2 regions of the Caballeronia sp. GAWG2-1 genome follow, and region 1 is predicted to be linked to the other one. Evidence: predicted binding sites of a transcription regulator. Region 1 holds the regulator's gene; the other holds the start of a gene.
What was found. Region 1 encodes LexA, which represses DNA repair genes until DNA is damaged. Its sites were predicted from a motif close to ACTGTATNNNNATACAGT; they were not measured.

Region 1 (10,232 bases):
TTGAGCGAATCGAAGTAATAGTCGATGCCCTTCGCGAAGGCCTGCACGAACACGGCCACGAGCGGCACGACCAGAAACAGCGCGAGAAACACGAGCGCGATACCCGTGAGTATCCAGCGCACGGCGCGCGGTTCGGTGACGGGATTGAGCCGGTTGGTCTCACCGCGCGCGGCGGTGTTCACGGGAAGCGCCTTGCTGTTTGGCGTGCTCATGCGTGACCTCCGCCCGGAGTGCCGGCATGCAGCGAGGGCCCCGCAGCCACCACGGGCGCCGCGCCCGTCTTGCTCGTGCGGCGTTGCAGGAACCATTGCAGCGTGTTGATGAGAAGCAGCATGAGAAAGGACACGCACAGCATCACGACGGCGATGGCCGTCGCGCCGGCATAGTCGTACTGTTCGAGCTTGGTGATGATGAGCAGCGACGTGATCTCCGACTTCATTGGGACATTGCCCGCGATGAAGATGACCGAACCGTATTCGCCGAGCGCGCGCGCGAACGCAAGCGCGAAACCGGTCAGAAGCGCGGGAAAGAGCGCTGGCAACACGACGCGGCGAAACGTCAGCCAGCGCGTGGCGCCGAGACATGCGGCGGCTTCTTCCTGCTCGCGCTCGAAGTCTTCGAGCACCGGCTGCACCGTGCGCACGACGAACGGCAAGCCGATGAACGTCAGCGCCACGAGCACGCCGAGCGGCGTGAACGCCACCTTGATGCCGAGCGGCGCGAGATACTGCCCGATCCAGCCGTTGCTCGCGTACACGGCGGCAAGCGAAATGCCGGCAACGGAGGTCGGCAGCGCAAACGGCAGATCGACGATGGCATCGACGACACGCTTGAACGGGAACGTGTAGCGCACGAGCACCCATGCGACCAGGAAGCCGAAGATCGCGTTGATGACCGCCCCGCCGAGCGCCGCCGTGAACGTGAGTCGATACGACGCCAGCACACGCGGCCCGGTGACGGCGCGAACGAACTGCGCCCAGTCGAGCGTCGCGGTCTTGGCGAAGGTCGCCGCAAGCGGAATCAGCACCACGAGGCTCAGGTAAGCCACCGTGATGCCGATCGTCAGCCCGAAGCCGGGTAACGCACTCGGCTTTCGGAAAGTGAACGTTGTCATCTTTGCTTCATCCTTGATCGTCCTGCCTTCGCGCCGGGGGATAAGCGCACTGTCTTTTAGTCTCGTCATGCGCGGCCGTCTTTGCGGCCGCTTTCATTGCGACTCGAGCGCCTCGCGGCGCCCGGTCTCTTGCCTGCTTACTGCGGCTGATAGATCGAATCGAACACGCCGCCGTCCGCGAAGTGCGTCTTCTGCGCTTTGGTCCAGCCACCGAAGGTGTCGTCGATGGTGTAGAGCTTGAGCTTGGGGAACTGCTTGGTCAGCTCGGCGGGCACCTTGTCCGAACGCGGACGATAGAAATTGCGCGCCGCGATCTGCTGGCCTTCGTCGCTATACAGATACTTCAGATACGCTTCGGCCAGCTTGCGCGTGCCGTGCTTGTCGACGACCTTGTCCACCACCGCCACCGGCGGCTCGGCCAGAATGCTCACCGAAGGAACCACGATCTGAAACTTCTCCGGACCGAATTCCTTGAGTGACAGGAACGCCTCGTTTTCCCATGCGATCAGCACGTCGCCCTGACCGCGCTGCACGAAGCTGGTAGTCGCGCCGCGTGCGCCGGAATCGAGCACGCCTGCGTTCTTGTAGAGCTTGGTCACGAACTCCTTCGCGGTCTCTTCGTTGCCGCCGGGCTTGTGTTGCGCATACGCCCACGCCGCCAGATAGTTCCAGCGCGCGCCGCCCGAGGTCTTCGGGTTCGGCGTGACGATCGACACGCCCGGCTTGGTGAGATCGTCCCAGTCCTTGATGCCCTTCGGGTTGCCCTTGCGCACTAGAAACACAATGGTCGACGTGTACGGCGATGCATTGTCCGGCAGACGCTTCTGCCAGTCCGTCCCGACGATGCCCTTGGAGGCGAGCGCGTCGATGTCGTATGCAAGCGCAAGCGTCACGACGTCTGCCTGAAGCCCGTCTAGAACCGCGCGCGCTTGGCCGCCGGAACCGCCATGAGATTGCTTGAAGGTGACCGTTTCGCCGGTGTCCGCCGTCCACTTCTTCGCAAAGGCCTGGTTGAAGTCCTGATACAACTCGCGCGTCGGATCGTACGAGACGTTCAGAAACGACGTGTCCGCGTGCGCGGTGGCCGAGATTCCGAAACTGGCCGCCGTGATCGCCAGCGCGGCAAAGATTTGTTTCGCGCCGCCCTTCAATCCAGCCCTGATGCTATGCATTCCCCGTTCTCCGTCTTATCGAATTGACGGAATCAGTCTAAAGGCGAGCTTATATGATTAGAAATAATTGTTTCTCACTTTTTTAGATGCAAAAGTGCTAAAGCGAGGTTTTTCGCAGTCCGAGGGACGAATAGCGACTGTTTGAGCGCGCTGCAGCCTTGTCAGTAAAGGATCTGGCGATGAACTTCAAGTAAAGCTTGAAAAGCGCGAAATACTGTATAAAAATACAGTCATCTGTCCATCCATACAGTGCGCCGAGGCTCCAGCAAGTGACCAAACCCTCAAAACTTACCGCGCGACAGCAGCAAGTGTTCGAGCTCATCCAGCGAGCCATCGACCGCACGGGCTTTCCGCCCACGCGTGCCGAGATCGCTGCCGAGCTTGGCTTCAGCTCCGCGAACTCCGCCGAGGAACATCTGCGGGCACTGGCGCGCAAGGGCGTGATCGAACTCGCGGCGGGTTCGTCGCGTGGCATCCGCCTGTTGGGAGGCTCCGCGCGCATCGACCGTTCGGACGATCTTCCGCATCAGTTCACCTTGCCGCATCAGAGCATCATGCAGTTGTCGCTTCCGCTGGTCGGGCGCGTTGCGGCGGGCAGCCCCATCCTTGCGCAGGAGCATATTTCGCAACACTACGCGTGCGACCCTGCGTTCTTTTCGGGCAAGCCCGACTATTTGCTGAAGGTGCGCGGCTTGTCCATGCGCGACGCGGGCATTCTCGACGGCGACCTGCTTGCCGTACAGAAGCGCAATGAAGCGAAAGACGGGCAGATCGTGGTCGCGCGTATTGGCGACGACGTCACGGTGAAGCGCTGGAAGCGCCGGCCAGATGGCGTGGAATTGGTCGCGGAGAATCCCGACTACGAAAACATCTTCGTGCGCTCCGGCAGCGGCGACTTCGCGCTGGAAGGAATCGCGGTCGGGCTCATCCGCTCCGGCGAGTTCTAACGCACGACTCGGGCGCGCGGCGCGTCAACATCGCCGCCCGCTTCGCCTCCTCGCCCTCGCGCGACGCGGCACGTTTCGAAAATTACAAGCATGACGGCCACCGCTCGCGGCGTGCCGCGGTGCGTCCTATCGTCTGTCGTCTGTCGTCCGCCGTCTGGAGAGTCATCATGGAACGTTTCGCCCGTTTGCTGCCCTTTCGTCAGTTTGGCCGTCTGCGTCATTTGCGCTCGCTGATCTCATGCGCCGTGGCGCGACCTGAAGCGGCGCCCGATCTCTTCGACGAGATGCCCGCGTTGCCGTCGCGTCAACCCGCCTTCGCCCGTGTGTCGCTCAATAGCGCGGTGCATGCGGAATCGGAACAGCGCGCGCCGGTGCGGGTGTATCGCAGTGAGTCGCGGGTAATCATGGTCGGCAATATCGGCGAGGTGTCGCGCATGATCGACCGGTGTATCGACGAGGAACGCGCCGGCGTTAGCAGCGGCATCCTGGCCTGAGCGCGGTAGAGCGTTTGCCGAGTGAATTTGAGTTATGTGCAATGCAGGCAGTCCGCAATCTATCGGCTGCAAGGAATGAAGCTCGGGATATATCCGGCGTGAACATGGTCAATCGTTCTTTCATGTCACCCATGTCACGCCAGGGGTCGTTCCTTCGCATGTCCCGCACTACGCGTTATTTCGTCGCCGCGCTCGTCATTCTCTTCATCGTTGCAGGGTTAAGCCTTGTCTATGCGTCGCCCTATATCGCGCTGAACCGCGTCAAGCACGCGGCCGATGCACGCAATGCACAGACCGTCAACGAATACGTCGACTTCCCCGCACTGCGTGAAAGTCTCAAAGAGCAAGTCGGCGCACTGCTGACGCGGCGCGTCGATATCCAGAAGAGCGGCAATCCGCTCGCGATCATCGGTGCAATGATCGGCGCGGCGCTCGTAGGGCCGCTGGTGGATTCCTACGCTACGCCCGAAGGCGTCGCCGCGATTTTGAATGGCATTCCGCCGCGGGGAGATCCAGGCGAGCATCCACCGGATGTCGTGCCACCGGTTCGAGACGGTCAGGCGGCGGCGAGTTCACCGCCGTCGGAAGCGGCATCGGGCATTGCTGCGACTCAAGAACCGCCGCGACAACCACCGCAGACCACGGCCGGATATCGCAGCTTCGATACGTTCGTGGTGACCTACCAGCACGGTGCCGGCGATGCGCGGTACTCAGCGATCTTTCATCGGTACGGGTTGATAACGTGGAAGCTGGTCGCGGTTGATTTGAACGGGTGAGTTCGTTGTTGGACAACCATTAAAGTGCCGGTAAGCGCTTCATGGATTTCTTGCGGCGTTAAGCGTGCGCTGCCGTCATTCAAGGCTAAGGCAACTGGCGCTGATAGCGCAAAACAGCACTGGCCCGACGCAGGCCAGCCTCATCGCGCAAACCTATCCTCAAACACTTACTTCGGCCCGGTCCGGCTTCGCCGCATAAGCCGCCTCATCTTCCGCTTCGGCCGACTCACCTGCCTGACAAACCGCAACCAATATGCTGCATGACACGCGATCGAGCAGCGGTGTGTTGCCCGCGCCCATCCACCAGCGCGCGAGACCGCTGCGGCATCGATGGCCGACCACGACCAGATCGACCTTAAGACTTTCCGCCAGCGTGGCGATTTCATCGATCGGATGCCCGAATGCGAAATGGCCCTGCGCCTGCAAGCCGCGTTCGCGCAGCCACTCCACGCCTTCTTGCAGGATATCGCGTGCGGCATCCTCGAACCGTCCGCATGCCATGTCGGTCAGAAGACCGGCGCTTTGCGCAATGCTCGAACGCATATCCACCACCGCCAGCACGTGCGTCTCCGCGTTCAAGGCAAGCGCGAGATTCGCGCCCTGACGCAACGCCTTGCGGCCCTCTCTGGAGCCGTCGTAGCACAACAGGATTTTTCGATAGCCTGACATCATGATCTCCCTGCCGCGTAGCCGATGGTGTCGGCAAATCGAGTGCGGCGCATCTTCATCATGGTAGGTCGCCTCATGCGTGGCAACGATGGAAAACGCTTACATGGCAACAAGCGCTAGCGCACACCGTGCCAGAGGCCTGAGCGCCTTGCCAGACAAGCGCGCGGCGCCATTTGCCAAAACAACAGGAAGACGCGATGCACGCTTCGATCACAGGAACGATGCATGCGCTTGCATGCAAAGCGCCGCGCTGGTGCATTGGATTACACTAGCCGGCTGAGTTTTCTCCTCGCAGGACCGCCGCATGACCGACATAAATCACCGAGCTGGCGCGAACTCGAACGCGGCGCCAGCGATCGAATTCAGCGAAGTCAGAAAACATTACGGCGAGCGAAGTGTCGTCGATGGCTTGTCGTTCGACGTTCAGCCTGGCGAATGTTTCGGCCTGCTTGGCCCGAACGGCGCGGGCAAGACGACGACGCTCAAGATGCTGCTCGGCATTACATCGCCCGACAGCGGCACGATCCGTCTCGTCGGCGAACCCGTGCCAGCGCGCGCACGCTTCGCGCGGCAACGCGTGGGCGTCGTGCCGCAATTCGACAACCTCGATCCCGACTTCACCGTGCGCGAAAACCTGCTCGTCTTCGGCCGCTATTTCGGCTTGACAGGTGCGCGCATGGAAGCCATCGTGCCTTCGTTGCTCGAATTCGCGCGCCTCGAAAGCAAGGCCCAAGCGCGCGTCGGCGAACTGTCGGGCGGCATGCGGCGGCGGTTGACGCTGGCGCGCGCCCTCGTCAACGATCCCGACGTGCTCGTGATGGACGAACCCACCACCGGTCTCGATCCGCAAGCGCGCCATCTGATCTGGGAACGCCTGCGCTCGTTGCTTTCGCGCGGTAAAACCATTCTGCTCACGACGCACTTCATGGAAGAGGCCGAACGCCTGTGCGACCGGCTTTGCGTGATCGAGGAAGGCCGCAAGCTCGCGGAAGGAAGGCCGCGCGAGTTGATCGAATCGGTGATCGGTTCGGACGTCATCGAAATCTTCGGACCCGATCCACAGGCGCTGGCCGCCGAACTGGAACCGTTCGTCGCGCGCACGGAGATCAGCGGCGAAACGCTTTTCTGCTATGTCGACGACCCGCAGCCCGTGCATGCGCGCGTGAAGGGCCGGACGGACGTGCGCTATCTGCATCGTCCGGCGAATCTCGAAGATGTTTTTCTGCGCCTGACCGGGCGCGAGATGGTGGACTAATCAAGCGATGGACACTTTCGATCGATCAGGCGCAAGCATCGAGAAAACACGCCTGCGAGCCAAACACGCCGATACGCTCTCGCCCATGAGCAACGCGCTTCCCGCCAACGCGAGCAACTGGATGTCGGTATGGCGGCGCAATTATCTGGTGTGGAAGAAGCTCGCCATTGCATCGATGATCGGCAATCTCGCCGATCCGATGATCTATCTCTTCGGGCTAGGCCTCGGTCTCGGCTTGATGGTCGGCCATGTCGACGGCGTGTCGTACATCGCGTTTCTGGCGGCGGGCACGGTGGCGTCGAGCGTGATGATGTCCGCGAGTTTCGAGGCCATGTATTCCGGTTTCTCGCGCATGCACGTGCAGCGTACGTGGGAAGCGATCATGCATACGCCGCTCACGCTCGGCGACATCGTGCTCGGCGAAGTGATCTGGTCCGCGAGCAAATCGGTCTTGTCGGGCGTGGCGATCATGCTGGTGGCGGGCGCGCTTGGCTATGCGAGTTTTCCGTCGATGCTGCTCGCGCTGCCCATCATCGTGCTTACGGGACTCGCATTCGCGAGCACGGCGATGATCGTCACAGCCATTGCGCCGAGCTACGACTTCTTCATGTTCTATCAGACGCTCGCGCTCACGCCCATGCTCTTGCTCTCCGGCGTGTTCTTTCCGGTCGCGCAATTGCCTGCTTTTGCGCAGCATGTGACGCAGGCGCTGCCGCTTTATCACGCGGTCGAGTTGATCCGCGCCGCCATGCTCGGCCGGCCCGTGCACGGACTCGCGTTGCATCTCGCGGTACTCGCGGCGTATTCGGTTGTGCCGTTCTTCCTGTGCGCGTGGCTGTTTCGCCGCCGCATGATGAAATAAAGGGCGATGAATCATCGCCCTTTATCCCGACAGACAACCACGGATTTACTTCACGCCGAACTCTTTGTGGCCGCCGAAGCCGAAGCGCATTGCCGAAAGCATGCGCTCGGGGAAGGCTTCGGCATCGCGCGACCGGAAGCGCGTATAAAGCGCCGCTGACAACACTTGCGCCGGCACCGCTTCCTCGATGGCCGCTTCGATCGTCCAGCGCCCTTCGCCGCTATCGGCCACTTCGGTCGAGTAGCGTTCGAGCGAACCATCGCCCGCAAGCGCGCCCGCGGTCAGATCGAGCAGCCACGACGACACCACGCTGCCGCGCCGCCAGACTTCCGCGACGTCGGCCAGATCGAGCGTGTAGCGCTCGTTTTCCGGCAACTCGGTCGACTCCTTGTGCTTCAGAATATGGAAGCCCTCGGCATACGCCTGCATCAATCCGTACTCGATGCCGTTGTGCACCATCTTCACGAAATGTCCCGAACCGACCGGTCCGCAATGCATGTAGCCGTTCTCGACACGCGCATCGCGTCCGTCGCGGCCGGGCGTCAAGGGAATGTCGCCGCGTCCCGGCGCAAGGGTCGCGAGAATCGGATCGATACGGTTCACCACCGCGTCATCGCCGCCGATCATCATGCAGTAGCCGCGCTCCAAGCCCCAGATGCCGCCTGACGTGCCGACATCGACGTAATGCAGGCCCTGCGCTTTCAGCTCGGCGGCGCGGCGGATATCGTCCTTGTAGAAGCTGTTGCCGCCGTCGATGATCACGTCGTCCGGGCTCAGAATCTGCCGGAGATCGTTGAGCGTGTCCTCCGTGATCTTGCCGGCGGGCAGCATGAGCCAGACGACGCGCGGCGTGGCAAGTTTTGCGACCAGATCGCCGAGATCCTTCGCGCCGGTCGCGCCTTCGCTCGCGAGTGCGTCGGTTGCTTGCGGACTGTGATCGTAGACGACGCATTGATGCCCGTCGCGCATCAGGCGGCGTCCGATGTTGCCGCCCATGCGCCCCAGTCCCACGATGCCAATCTGCATGTCCGTTACTCCTTGCCGTTGTGTTTGACGCGTTCGATCTGCTTTTTCGCTTCCTCGTAGACGCGTTCCGGCGTAAAGCCGAATTTGGCCTGAAGCGCCTTCAACGGTGCGGACGCACCGAACGTATGCATGGCGAGCACGGTGCCGAGCCGGCCGACGTAGCGGTCCCAGCCGAGCGTGCCGGCCTGTTCGACCGCAACGCGAGCATTCACCGCATTCGGCAACACCGATTCCTTGTAGGCTTCGTCCTGTTTCTCGAAGAGGTCCCACGAAGGCATCGATACGACGCGCGCCGCGATGCCTTCGGCCTTCAGCTTCTCGTAGACGCCCACGCACAGCGCGACTTCGCTGCCGGTGGCAAGCAACAGCACTTCGGGCGTCTTGCCGCCTTCGGTGTCGGCAAGCACGTAAGCGCCGCGCCGCACGCCTTCAGCCGACGCGTATTTCTTGCGATCGAAGGTCGGCAGCGGCTGACGCGTCAGCACGATGCACGACGGCTCCTTGTGATACGACAGCGCGACGCGCCATGCTTCGCCGACTTCATTGGCATCGGCGGGACGCAGCGTGGTGAGGCCCGGCACGCCGCGCAACGAAGCGAGTTGTTCGATCGGCTGGTGCGTCGGTCCGTCCTCGCCCACGCCGATGGAATCGTGCGTGAACACGTAGACCACCGGCAGTTCCATGATCGCGGAGAGGCGGATCGGCGGCTTCATGTAGTCGCTGAAAATCAGGAACGTCGACGCATACGGCCGCATGTTGGACAGCGCGAGTCCATTGGCAACCGAGCCCATGCCGTGCTCGCGAATGCCGAAGTGCAGATTGCGGCCGTCGTAGCTCGTTGCCTCGAAACTGCCCGCGCCGTCGAACTTCAGATTGGTTTTCGTCGATGGCGACAAGTCCGCCGCGCCGCCGATCAGCCAGGGAATGGACTGCGCGATGGCGTTCAGCACCTTGCCCGACGACTCGCGCGTGGCGATTCCCTTTTCGTCCGGCTCGAAGGTCGGAATGCTCTTTTCCCAGCCTTCCGGCAGCTTCGCTTCGAGCATCAGCGTGAGTTGCTTCGCGAGATCCGGGTAGTCCTTGCCGTAGGAATCGAACTGCTTCTTCCAGGCTTCGTGCGCCGCCTTGCCGCGCGCGCCCATGCCATCGGCGAAATGTTGCACCACGCCGTCGGGCACGAGGAACTGCGCGTCTTCCGGCCAGCCGTACGCGCGCTTCGCAGCCTTGATCTCATCGGCGCCGAGCGGTTCGCCGTGCGCGGCCGCCGTGTCCTGCTTGTTCGGCGCGCCCCAGCCGATGATGCTCTTCACCACGATCAGGGTCGGCTTGTCGGTGGTCGCCTTCGCCTTGTTGATGGCCGCTTCGAGCGCGGCGGCGTCGTTGGCGTCGTCGACGTGCAGCGTGTTCCAGTTGTAGCCGTGAAAGCGCGCTTCGACGTCGTCGCTATACGCGAGGTCGGTGTGTCCTTCGATCGTGATGCGATTGCTGTCGTAGATCCAGATGAGGTTCGACAGCTTTAGGTGCCCCGCGATCGATGCCGCTTCGTGCGAGATTCCTTCCATCATGTCGCCGTCGCCGCAAAGCGCGTAGACACGGTAATCGAATAGCGGCGAATCGCTTTTGTTGAAGTGCGCTTCTTTCCAGCGCGCGGCCATCGCCATGCCGACGCTGTTGCCGAGACCCTGACCGAGCGGTCCGGTCGTGGTTTCGACACCGGTCGTCATGCGGTATTCCGGGTGGCCCGGCGTCTTGCTGTCGAGCTGACGAAAATTCTTGATATCGTCGATCGAGATGGCCGGCTTGCCGGTTGGCTTGCCGAACTCGTCGACTTCCTTCACGCCGGACAGATGCAGCAGCGAATAGAGCAGCATCGACGCGTGCCCGACCGACAGCACGAAGCGGTCGCGATTCGGCCAG
Region 2 (10,232 bases), on a different contig from region 1:
TCGGCCGTGTCCGCGCCGCCCGAGATCAGCGCGCCTGCGTGACCCATGCGCTTGCCCGGAGGCGCCGTGACGCCCGCGATGAAGCCAACCACCGGCTTCTTCATGTTGTCCTTGATCCAGTAAGCGGCGTTCGCTTCGTCCGGACCGCCGATCTCGCCGATCATGATGACGGCGTCCGTTTCCGGATCGTCGTTGAACATCTTCATCACGTCGATGTGCTTGAGACCGTTGATCGGATCGCCGCCAATACCGACCGCCGACGACTGGCCAAGACCCAGCGCCGTCAACTGACCCACTGCTTCATACGTCAGCGTGCCCGAGCGCGATACCACTCCGATGCGACCCTTGCGGTGGATGTGACCCGGCATGATGCCGATCTTCAGTTCGTCCGGCGTGATCGTGCCGGGGCAGTTCGGTCCGAGCAGCAGCGTCTTGCGATTTTCGCGGCGCATGCGGTCCTTGATTTCCAGCATGTCGCGAACCGGAATGCCTTCCGTGATGCAGATGGCGAGATCGAGATCGGCCTCGACGGCTTCCCAGATCGCGGCGGCGGCGCCCGCGGGCGGAACGTAGATCACCGATACGGTTGCGCCCGTTTCGGCCTTCGCTTCCTTCACGCTCGCGTAAATGGGGATGCCTTCGAAATCTTCGCCGGCCTTCTTCGGGTTCACGCCCGCGACGTACGCTTCGCGGCCGTTCGCGTATTCGCGGCAGGCGCGCGTATGGAACTGACCGGTCTTGCCGGTGATGCCCTGCGTGATGACCTTCGTGTCTTTGTTGATCAGAATCGACATGTAGTGACCTCTGTTCGTTTGGCGTCGCGACGCTTTCTCATATGGAAAGCCCGCGCCGCCATTCGTATCTGGTGGAACGCTCTTGTCAGACTAGGAAGCGGGCGCGCTTACTTGCCTTCGGCCGCCGCGACGACCTTCTGCGCGGCTTCTTCCATGCTGTCGGCGGAGATGATCGGCAGACCGGAGTCCGCTAGCATCTTCTTGCCGAGGTCTTCGTTCGTGCCCTTCATGCGCACGACGAGCGGCACCTTCAGGTCCACGGCCTTCGACGCGACCATCACGCCTTCCGCGATCACGTCGCAGCGCATGATGCCGCCGAAGATGTTGACGAGGATCGCCTTCAGGTTCGGATTCTTGAGCATCAGCTTGAAGGCTTCGGTTACCTTCTCGGTCGTGGCGCCGCCGCCGACGTCCAGGAAGTTGGCCGGCTCGCCGCCGAACAGCTTGATGGTGTCCATCGTGGCCATGGCCAGACCCGCGCCGTTCACGAGACAGCCGATGTTGCCGTCGAGCGAGATGTACGCGAGGTCGAACTTCGACGCTTCGACTTCAGCCGGATCTTCTTCGTCGAGATCGCGATACGCGACGATTTCCGGGTGACGGAAGAGCGCGTTCGCGTCGAAGTTGAATTTGGCGTCGAGCGCGATGACCTTGCCGTCGCCGGTCAGGATCAGCGGGTTGATTTCCGCGAGCGATGCATCCGTCTCGTAGAACGCCTTGTAGAGACCCTGCAGAATGGTGCGTGCTTGCGGCAACGATGCGTCTGGAATGCCGATCTTGCGCGCGAGGTCGTCCGCTTCGGCGTCCTTCAAGCCCGTGGCGGGATCGACCGGCAGCTTGTGCAGCAACTCGGGCGTCTTTTCCGCGACTTCCTCGATGTCCATGCCGCCTTCGCTCGACGCCATCACGACGACCTTTTGCGAAACGCGGTCGAGCACGAGGCCGACGTAAAGTTCCTTCTTGATGTCCGCGCCTTCTTCGATCAGAAGACGGTTCACCTTCTGGCCCTCGGAACCGGTCTGGTGCGTAACGAGCTGCATGCCGAGGATCTGGTTCGCGTATTCGCGGACCTGATCGATCGACTTCGCGACCTTCACGCCGCCGCCCTTACCACGGCCGCCAGCATGAATCTGCGCCTTGACGACCCATACCGGGCCGCCCAGCTCTTCCGCGGCCTTGACCGCATCATCCACCGAGAACACGGGTTTGCCGCGCGGGACCGCGACGCCGAATTTCCGCAGGATTTCCTTACCCTGGTACTCGTGAATCTTCATGCGTGATTCCTTCAGTCTGAGAGTTGGAGTGAACTTCGATTTGCTGAACCGCTGATTTCATCGATTCTTGTTTGAATGCTGATCGCCGCGTGCGCGCTAGGTATCGCGCGGCTTGGTGTCGTTTGTGCCTGCGCGCTCGAACCAGCGCGGATAGTACTCCTCGACCGCGGGGCCGTCGAAGCGCAATGCGTGACAGCGCCCGAGCTGAAACGGCGGTGTGTCCGATGCTGCCTTTGCGTCCTTCGAATCGAACGGATTACCCGATTCGGTGTTCCAGACCTGACCCGCAAATCCCTGGATGGCGACAGTCGGCAGGACGGCGCACAACTCGGTGAGATGCGTGCAAGCGGCCGCGCCGCCAATACGCTGATTGACTTCGCGGCGAAAATTCTTGAGGAGATTGAGCCCGATGAGCGAGCGATAGGCGGGATTGGACTCGGCGCAGAGACCAGCATAAGGCGCCCACTCCGAGGACGCTTCTGCGTCGACGATAGTGAGTTCGCGGTCGATGGTGATGCGTAGCCAGAGTTCATGGATTGGCTGACCGTATGGCCGTACGCCCGTCACGAGTTGAAAGTCGCGCGTCTTCTCGTCGGTTAGAACGGCTTCGATGTCCCAAAGGCCGTCATCTCGCTCGAACGCTTCAATCCGAATCGCGCGACGATGGCGCAATTGTCGGGAAACGGGCGGGGAAAGAGGCATGCTGGACCAAAGCCGGAACGGGAAAACCGTGGAATTTTAGCATATTGGGTATTTCAAGCCGGGGATGACTCAGGCACCAGAAACGTGCGCGGGGAAAGCTTGAAAGCCTGTGCTTATTAACGCTTCGGCGCGGTGCGGGATTTTCTTCCCGCCTCGGAGCTTGCATGCACGCGGTCGTTTGAAATCACTTCTTACTTTGGTGGACTAGAAGCTCAACACGCGGATGTGGAAACATGAGCCCGACCTGTTTGCATGCGCGCGAAACCTGAAATTACTCAGCGGTCGAAATCCGCCAGCACGATGAGGCAAGCGCGTGGAGCATGGAATAATTAACCTAACGCTTCGCGTGTGAATGGTTTTGAACCACGTCGTGATGGAATGCGGCTTCGCCATGAGTCCAGCACGTGAAAGCACGAAATAGATGCACATGGCGCTCGGGCAATCACATGGCGCTCGAATGCGCCCGCACTAAACTAGACGGCGTTCGCCATCAATCGTCGATGACTTCGTCGGTCCAGTCTTCGTCGCTTCCCTTCAACACCTTGCTGATCGTGCTCATGGAGAAGCCGCGCGCCGCGAGAAAGCGCGCTTGCTTCGCACGCTCCGCGGGCGTTTCCGGTACGACGCCGTACTTCCTCTCCCATACGGACTGCGCTCGCGCGGTTTCGGTCTGCGCGAGTTTGTCGGCGGTTTCGCCGATGAGTGTCTCGCCCACTGCATGACGCTTCAATTCGTGGATGATCCGGCTGCCGCCCATGCGCGCCGCTCTTCGATGCACGACGCTTTCGACAAAGCGCTCGTTCGAGAGCCAGCCGTCACGTTCGAGGCTATCGAGCAGTGTTTCGAGCGAATCGGCTTCTTCGACGTAGGGACGCAACTTGCGCGATAACTCCGCGCGGCTATATTCCCGACGAGACAGGTAAGCAAGCGCGCGTCCTTTAAGCGAACGTTGCGGACGCTTGGAATCTTTGACTTCGGCAGCGGAAGTTTTGCGAGCGCGTTGACTTGAACGGCTGTAGACCGATTCGGATGCTGTGTTGACGCCTGCATCCGGCGTGCACTGCTCGAAGGGCTCGAAAGGATCGGCGTCTTCGAAGGCGTCGATTGCAGATGATTGGTTTGGATTGGCAATCCGGCTTGCCAAGGGTGACGCGTTCTGCGCACGGTTGGTCGCCAGAGTCGGCCTTTCCACTGCCGGCTTGGAGGTTGCGTTTCTCGACGGTGCGTTGCCCTCACGAATGGACGCTGCCTGCATCAGCAACGCGCGGGCTTGCTCCAGACGCGCCCGGCGATCTTCGGACGACGGTGTCTCACTTTCCCGGACAGCAGCAGCATCAACATCGGCCGCCCTTGCGTCCAACTCAGCAGCATCACGCGCATTCACCGGCAACTCTCGCCGCCAGCCACCACGCAACGCCTTCGTCGAATCGCGCGACTGAGTGTCACGCGACTGAGGATCACTCGCGCCGTTCGGATCATCAGAACCAGCAGACCGCCCGAACCTTCCGTCCGTTCTGCCAGCCTTCGATCCGAACCGGCGTTTCAACATCGTCAGTGACCAAGTGAGTATCTAAAGGACGAGACGACGACTACGTGACGATAAAGCGACAACTCACTCGTCCGCCACCGTGGCGCCCGGCGCCACGGCGTCAGCCATTGCCGCCACGCCGAGCGACTCGCGGATCTTGTTCTCGATCTCGCGGGCGATGTCCGGGTTCTCGCGCAGGAATTCGCGCGCGTTGTCCTTGCCCTGACCAATACGCTCGCCGTTATAGCTGTACCAGGCGCCCGCCTTGTCTACCAGCTTGGCCTGCACGCCCAGGTCGATGATCTCGCCCTGACGCGAAATGCCTTCGCCATAAAGGATGTCGAAAATGGCTTCGCGGAACGGCGGCGAGACCTTGTTCTTCACGACCTTCACGCGCGTTTCGTTGCCGATGACTTCGTCGTTCTTCTTGATGGAACCAATACGGCGAATGTCCAGGCGCACCGACGAATAGAACTTCAGCGCGTTGCCGCCCGTGGTGGTTTCCGGGTTGCCGAACATCACGCCGATCTTCATGCGGATCTGGTTGATGAAGATGACGAGGCAGTTCGTACGCTTGATGGTGCCAGTTAGCTTGCGCAGCGCTTGCGACATCAGGCGCGCTTGCAAACCAGGCAGCGAGTCGCCCATTTCGCCCTCGATTTCCGCCTTCGGCACGAGCGCCGCGACGGAGTCGATGACGATCATGTCGATGGAGCCGGAGCGCACCAGCGCATCTGCGATTTCCAGTGCCTGCTCGCCCGTGTCCGGTTGCGAGATCAGCAGTTCCTGCGCATTCACGCCGAGCTTCTGCGCGTATTGCACGTCGAGCGCGTGTTCTGCGTCGATAAACGCCGCCGTGCCGCCGACCTTTTGCATCTCGGCGATCACCTGCAGCGTGAGCGTGGTTTTGCCCGACGACTCAGGCCCGTAGATTTCCACGACACGGCCGCGCGGCAAGCCGCCGACGCCAAGCGCGATATCCAGACCGAGCGACCCTGTCGAGACCACCTGAATGTCTTCCACCACCTCGCCTGCGCCGAGCCGCATGATCGACCCTTTGCCGAATTGCTTTTCGATCTGCGCGAGCGCGGCGGCCAATGCCTTGCCCTTCTCCGCAGTCATGCCAGCCGGGCCTTTCTTGCTTTCTTCCATGAATCGTCCTTTGCTATGATGAACGGCGTCTGAGGCGGGTGCCGGCAAGCTCGAAACGAACTCGAGCCCGTCTGTAGCACTCCCGCAGACACTGTATAAAAAAACAGTAGTTTTTGCAAGCCCGATCGCGCGACGCAGTCTTTTTTCCACGCCGCGCGCACCGCGCAAAAACCGCAAAACACCTGGAGACCGCCGCGCCGGGCGAAATGCGGTGTCGGCAATGACTGCGCTTTGCCGCGCACGAAGGCGCACAACACGATGCGAATCCTCATTGCCGAAGACGACAGCATACTCGCGGACGGTCTCATTCGATCACTCCGCCAATCGGGATACGCCGTCGACCATGTGAAGCATGGCGTCGAGGCAGATACCGCCCTTTCGCTGCAAACTTTCGACCTCCTGATTCTCGATCTCGGCCTGCCGCTCATGCCCGGTCTGGAGGTGCTGCGCCGCCTGCGCGCACGCAATTCGCAGATGCCGGTTTTGATCCTGACGGCGGCCGACAGTGTCGACGAACGCGTGAAGGGACTCGACCTCGGCGCCGATGACTATATGGCCAAACCCTTCGCGCTCAACGAGCTCGAAGCGCGCGTTCGAGCGTTGACGCGACGCGGCGCGGGTGGCGGTCCGACTGTCGTGAAGCATGGTTCGCTGGCGTTCGACCAGGTCGGACGCGTCGCGCATATCGGCGAGCAAGTCGTAGACCTGTCCGCGCGCGAACTCGGCGTGCTCGAAGTGCTGCTCCAGCGCATCGGGCGGCTCGTGTCGAAGGAACAGCTCGTGAATCATCTGTGCGAGTGGGGTGAAGAAGTAAGCAACAACGCAATCGAGGTGTACGTGCACCGCTTGCGCAAAAAAATCGAAGCGAGCGGCGCGCGCATCATCACGGTGCGCGGGCTCGGCTACACGCTGGAAAAAGCCGTCGCCACCGTCGACAACGGCGCCGTTGCCCAACCCACGGCGAGCGACTCCCTGCCCGCCAGCCCTCAATACAAGTAGCCGCGCATGGCGTCGCCCGTTTCCACCGAACCAAGCGAAGCCGGCCACGGACACGACCACGCCGCCACCGAAAGCGACACCGACGCCAAGCGCGACGCGCGCTACGCCAACCCGTTCGCGCCTCCCGACGAACTCGAACCCGACAACGAAACGCATCCGCGCTCGCTCTTCGGCGAGATTCTCGACTGGATGCTTGCGCCGCTTCTGCTGCTCTGGCCGATGAGCATCGCGGTGACGTATCTGGTCGCGAAGTCGATTGCGAACGGTCCGTTCGACCGCGCGCTCGAAGCCGACGTCTACATGCTCGCGCGCCAAATCCAGCCGGTGAACGGCGTCGCCGAACTGCGTCTACCCGATGTCACGCGCGATTTCCTGCGCGCCGACAACGTCGACAGCGTGTTCTTTCAAGTGCTCGGCACGCGCGGCGAACTGGTCGGCGGCGACCGTGACATGCCCTTGCCGCATGACGACGATCGTCCGCAGCCGGGCATCGTCGAATTTCGCGACGACGCCCTGCGCGGCAACGACATTCGCGTCGCCTATACGACGGTCGATGTGCCCGGTCTCGCGCCGGGACGCGATCCCGCCGAGACGCAGCCGGTGCTCGTGCAGGTCGCCGAGACGCTGGACAAACGCAGCCAGCTCGCCAACGACATCATCAAAGGCGTGATCCTGCCGCAGTTCGTGATCCTGCCGCTCGCCATCGTGCTCGTGTGGTTCGGCCTCTCGCGCGGGCTCGCGCCGCTGCACGCGCTGCAGTCGAACATTCGCGCGCGGCGTCCGGACGACCTCTCGCCGCTCGAAGCGGCCCGCGCGCCGCCCGAGATCGCGCCGCTCGTGGCGTCGTTCAACGATTTGCTCGTGCGGCTCGAACAGAACATGGAGTTTCAGAAGCGCTTTATCGCCGACGCCGCGCATCAGATGAAAACGCCGCTCGCCGGCCTGCGCATGCAGGCGGAGTTTGCGTTGCGCCAAGAGGTATCGACGGAAGTGCAGCGCTCGCTCGAACAGATCGCCACGAGTTCCGAGCACGCGGCGCGGCTCGTCACGCAATTGCTCGCGTTGGCGCGCGCGGAAAATCGCGCGACGGGGCAGATTTTCTCGCACGTCGAACTGACCGATCTCGCGCGGCTCGCCGTGCGCGACTGGGTGCAGGCGGCGCTCGCGAAGGGTATCGATATCGGTTACGAGGAGCCCGCGTATCCCGTCGAAGTCGAGGGCAACGCGGTGATGCTGCGTGAATTGCTGTCGAATCTGATCGATAACGCCATCCGCTACACGCCTCCGAACGGACGCGTGACCGTGCGCGTGCGGACCGGCGAGCACGATCTCGATCACGTTCATCTCGAAGTGGAAGACACCGGACTTGGCATTCCGAGCGCCGAACGCGAGCGCGTGCTCGAGCGTTTCTATCGCATTCTCGGACGCGAGGGCGACGGCAGCGGCCTCGGTCTCGCCATTGTCAAGGAGATCACGGCGATGCACGGCGGCACGCTCGTCATCGAAGATCATGTGTATCAGGAAGCGCCGCGACTGGCTGGAACGCTGGTTCGCGTGAGCTTACAGCGGGTTTTTCCTATGCGGGACAAACCCTGAGCCCGCCCAGCGCCCAACACCTCGACAAACAACATAAAACGCGCATTGACGCAAGAATGAGCGAGATAAAAAGAAAATAGCAGATGGTTAGCCGAAGATGTACTTTATGCGCCGATTCGACACGCATCCGGGCGAGTCAGAACGCCGTAAGTTTTCGTTCCAATAATCGTTGCACCGGAGCGCCTCGGGGCGTTTCCGACACGTACGCGAATTCAAATCAGGAGACGATTCATGGCTACGGTTGAGGGGCGCATTTCCCACGCACCGATGACGAGCGAGGAAAGGAAGGTCATCTTCGCTTCGTCGCTCGGCACGGTGTTCGAGTGGTACGACTTTTATCTGGCGGGCTCGCTTGCCATCTACATCAGCAAGACGTTCTTCTCGGGCGTCAATCCGACCGCTGGCTTTATCTTCACGCTGCTCGGCTTCGCGGCGGGTTTCGCGGTGCGTCCGTTCGGCGCGATCGTGTTCGGGCGGCTCGGCGATATGGTCGGGCGCAAATACACGTTCCTCGTGACCATCGTCATCATGGGTCTGTCGACGTTCCTGATCGGCTTCCTGCCCGGCTACGCGACCATAGGCATTGCGGCGCCGGTCATCTTCATCGCGATGCGCTTGCTGCAGGGCCTCGCGCTCGGCGGCGAGTACGGCGGCGCGGCGACCTACGTCGCGGAGCACGCACCGGCCAACAAGCGCGGCGCATGGACCGCGTGGATCCAGACCACGGCGACGCTTGGCCTTTTCATTTCGCTGATCGTGATTTTGGCGGTACGCACGATGGTTGGCGAAGAACAGTTCGGTGCCTGGGGCTGGCGCATTCCGTTCCTCGTGTCGATCCTGCTGCTCGCGGTGTCGGTGTGGATTCGCATGAAGCTGCATGAATCGCCGGTGTTCGAGCGCATCAAGTCCGAAGGCAAGACTTCGAAGGCGCCGCTGACCGAAGCGTTCGGCGAATGGAAGAACCTGAAGATCGTGTTGCTGGCGCTGTTCGGTTTGACGGCGGGTCAGGCGGTCGTGTGGTACACGGGGCAGTTCTACTCGCTCTTCTTCCTCACGCAAACCCTCAAGGTCGATGGCACCAGCGCGAATATCATGGTCGCGGTGGCGCTTTTGATCGGCACGCCGTTCTTCGTGTTCTTCGGGTCGCTTTCGGACCGGATCGGCCGCAAGCCGATCATCATGGCGGGCTGCCTGATCGCCGCGTTGAGCTTCTTCCCGCTCTTCAAGGCGCTCGCGCACTACACCAACCCGACGCTCGAAGCCGCCACGCAGAAGTCGCCGATTGTCGTAATCTCCAATCCGGACGAGTGCGCGTTCCAGTTCAATCCGGTGGGCACGTCGAAGTTCACGTCGTCGTGCGATATCGCGAAGAGCGCGCTGTCCAAGGCCGGTCTCAACTATGAGAACGTCGCGGCACCGGCGGGCACGCTCGCGCAGATCAAGGTGGGCGAAACGGTGGTGAACACCTACGACGGCAAGGCGGCCGACGCGAAGGCGCAAGGCGCGGCCTTCGACAAGACGCTTGCCGGCACCTTGAAGAGCGCGGGCTACCCGGCGAAGGCCGATCCGGCGCTCATCAACTGGCCGATGGCGATTGTCGTTTTGACCATCCTCGTGATCTACGTGACGATGGTCTACGGCCCGATCGCGGCAATGCTGGTTGAGATGTTCCCGGCGCGGATTCGCTACACGTCGATGTCGTTGCCGTATCACATCGGCAATGGCTGGTTCGGTGGATTTCTTCCTGCGACGGCTTTCGCTATCGTCGCCGCGAGAGGCGATATCTATTCGGGCTTGTGGTATCCGATTGTGATTGCGCTGGCGACGTTCGTGATCGGCATGTTGTTCGTCAAGGACACGCGCAAGACGAATGTCTATGACGAAGATTGATGACGATGGTGCTTTCCTGGCGCTTTCCTGCCGCTTGAATAAAACGAGCGGCAGGGGTTGACAGCGGTTTCACCTATCGCCATAATCTCGCTTCTTTCGGCGAATTAGCTCAGTCGGTTAGAGCGACGGAATCATAATCCGCAGGTCCGGGGTTCGAATCCCTGATTCGCCACCAGTGTTATTAAGGGGTTAGCGCAAGCTAACCCCTTTCGTTTTGTGGCATCTGTCAACCAAGTGTCAACCCCAATACAGTGAGCGTTGCTTCAAGCCGATAGCACATCTCATCAGGGGCTCGTA

Region 2: a site for LexA is predicted at 5,541-5,558, ahead of recA (recombinase RecA). Genes of this name have one in related genera too.

The regions. Positions count from the first base shown of each region.
Region 1 is NZ_JALQDD010000009.1:8,212-18,443, reverse strand. Features, by position in the region: gene cysW (sulfate ABC transporter permease subunit CysW) at 1-212, opposite strand, end outside; gene cysT (sulfate ABC transporter permease subunit CysT) at 209-1,114, opposite strand; gene NCR98_RS06705 (sulfate ABC transporter substrate-binding protein) at 1,252-2,286, opposite strand; gene lexA (transcriptional repressor LexA) at 2,556-3,233, shown strand; gene NCR98_RS06695 (hypothetical protein) at 3,401-3,727, shown strand; gene NCR98_RS06690 (DUF2939 domain-containing protein) at 3,886-4,503, shown strand; gene NCR98_RS06685 (universal stress protein) at 4,663-5,172, opposite strand; gene nodI (nodulation factor ABC transporter ATP-binding protein NodI) at 5,477-6,427, shown strand; gene NCR98_RS06675 (ABC transporter permease) at 6,513-7,289, shown strand; gene gnd (phosphogluconate dehydrogenase (NAD(+)-dependent, decarboxylating)) at 7,335-8,315, opposite strand; gene tkt (transketolase) at 8,321-10,232, opposite strand, start outside.
Region 2 is NZ_JALQDD010000005.1:3,603-13,834, reverse strand. Features, by position in the region: gene sucD (succinate--CoA ligase subunit alpha) at 1-794, opposite strand, end outside; gene sucC (ADP-forming succinate--CoA ligase subunit beta) at 902-2,083, opposite strand; gene NCR98_RS02450 (DUF2889 domain-containing protein) at 2,165-2,770, opposite strand; gene recX (recombination regulator RecX) at 3,261-4,025, opposite strand; gene recA (recombinase RecA) at 4,383-5,450, opposite strand; gene NCR98_RS02435 (response regulator transcription factor) at 5,709-6,449, shown strand; gene NCR98_RS02430 (sensor histidine kinase) at 6,456-8,045, shown strand; gene NCR98_RS02425 (MFS transporter) at 8,277-9,935, shown strand; tRNA gene NCR98_RS02420 (tRNA-Met) at 10,034-10,110, shown strand.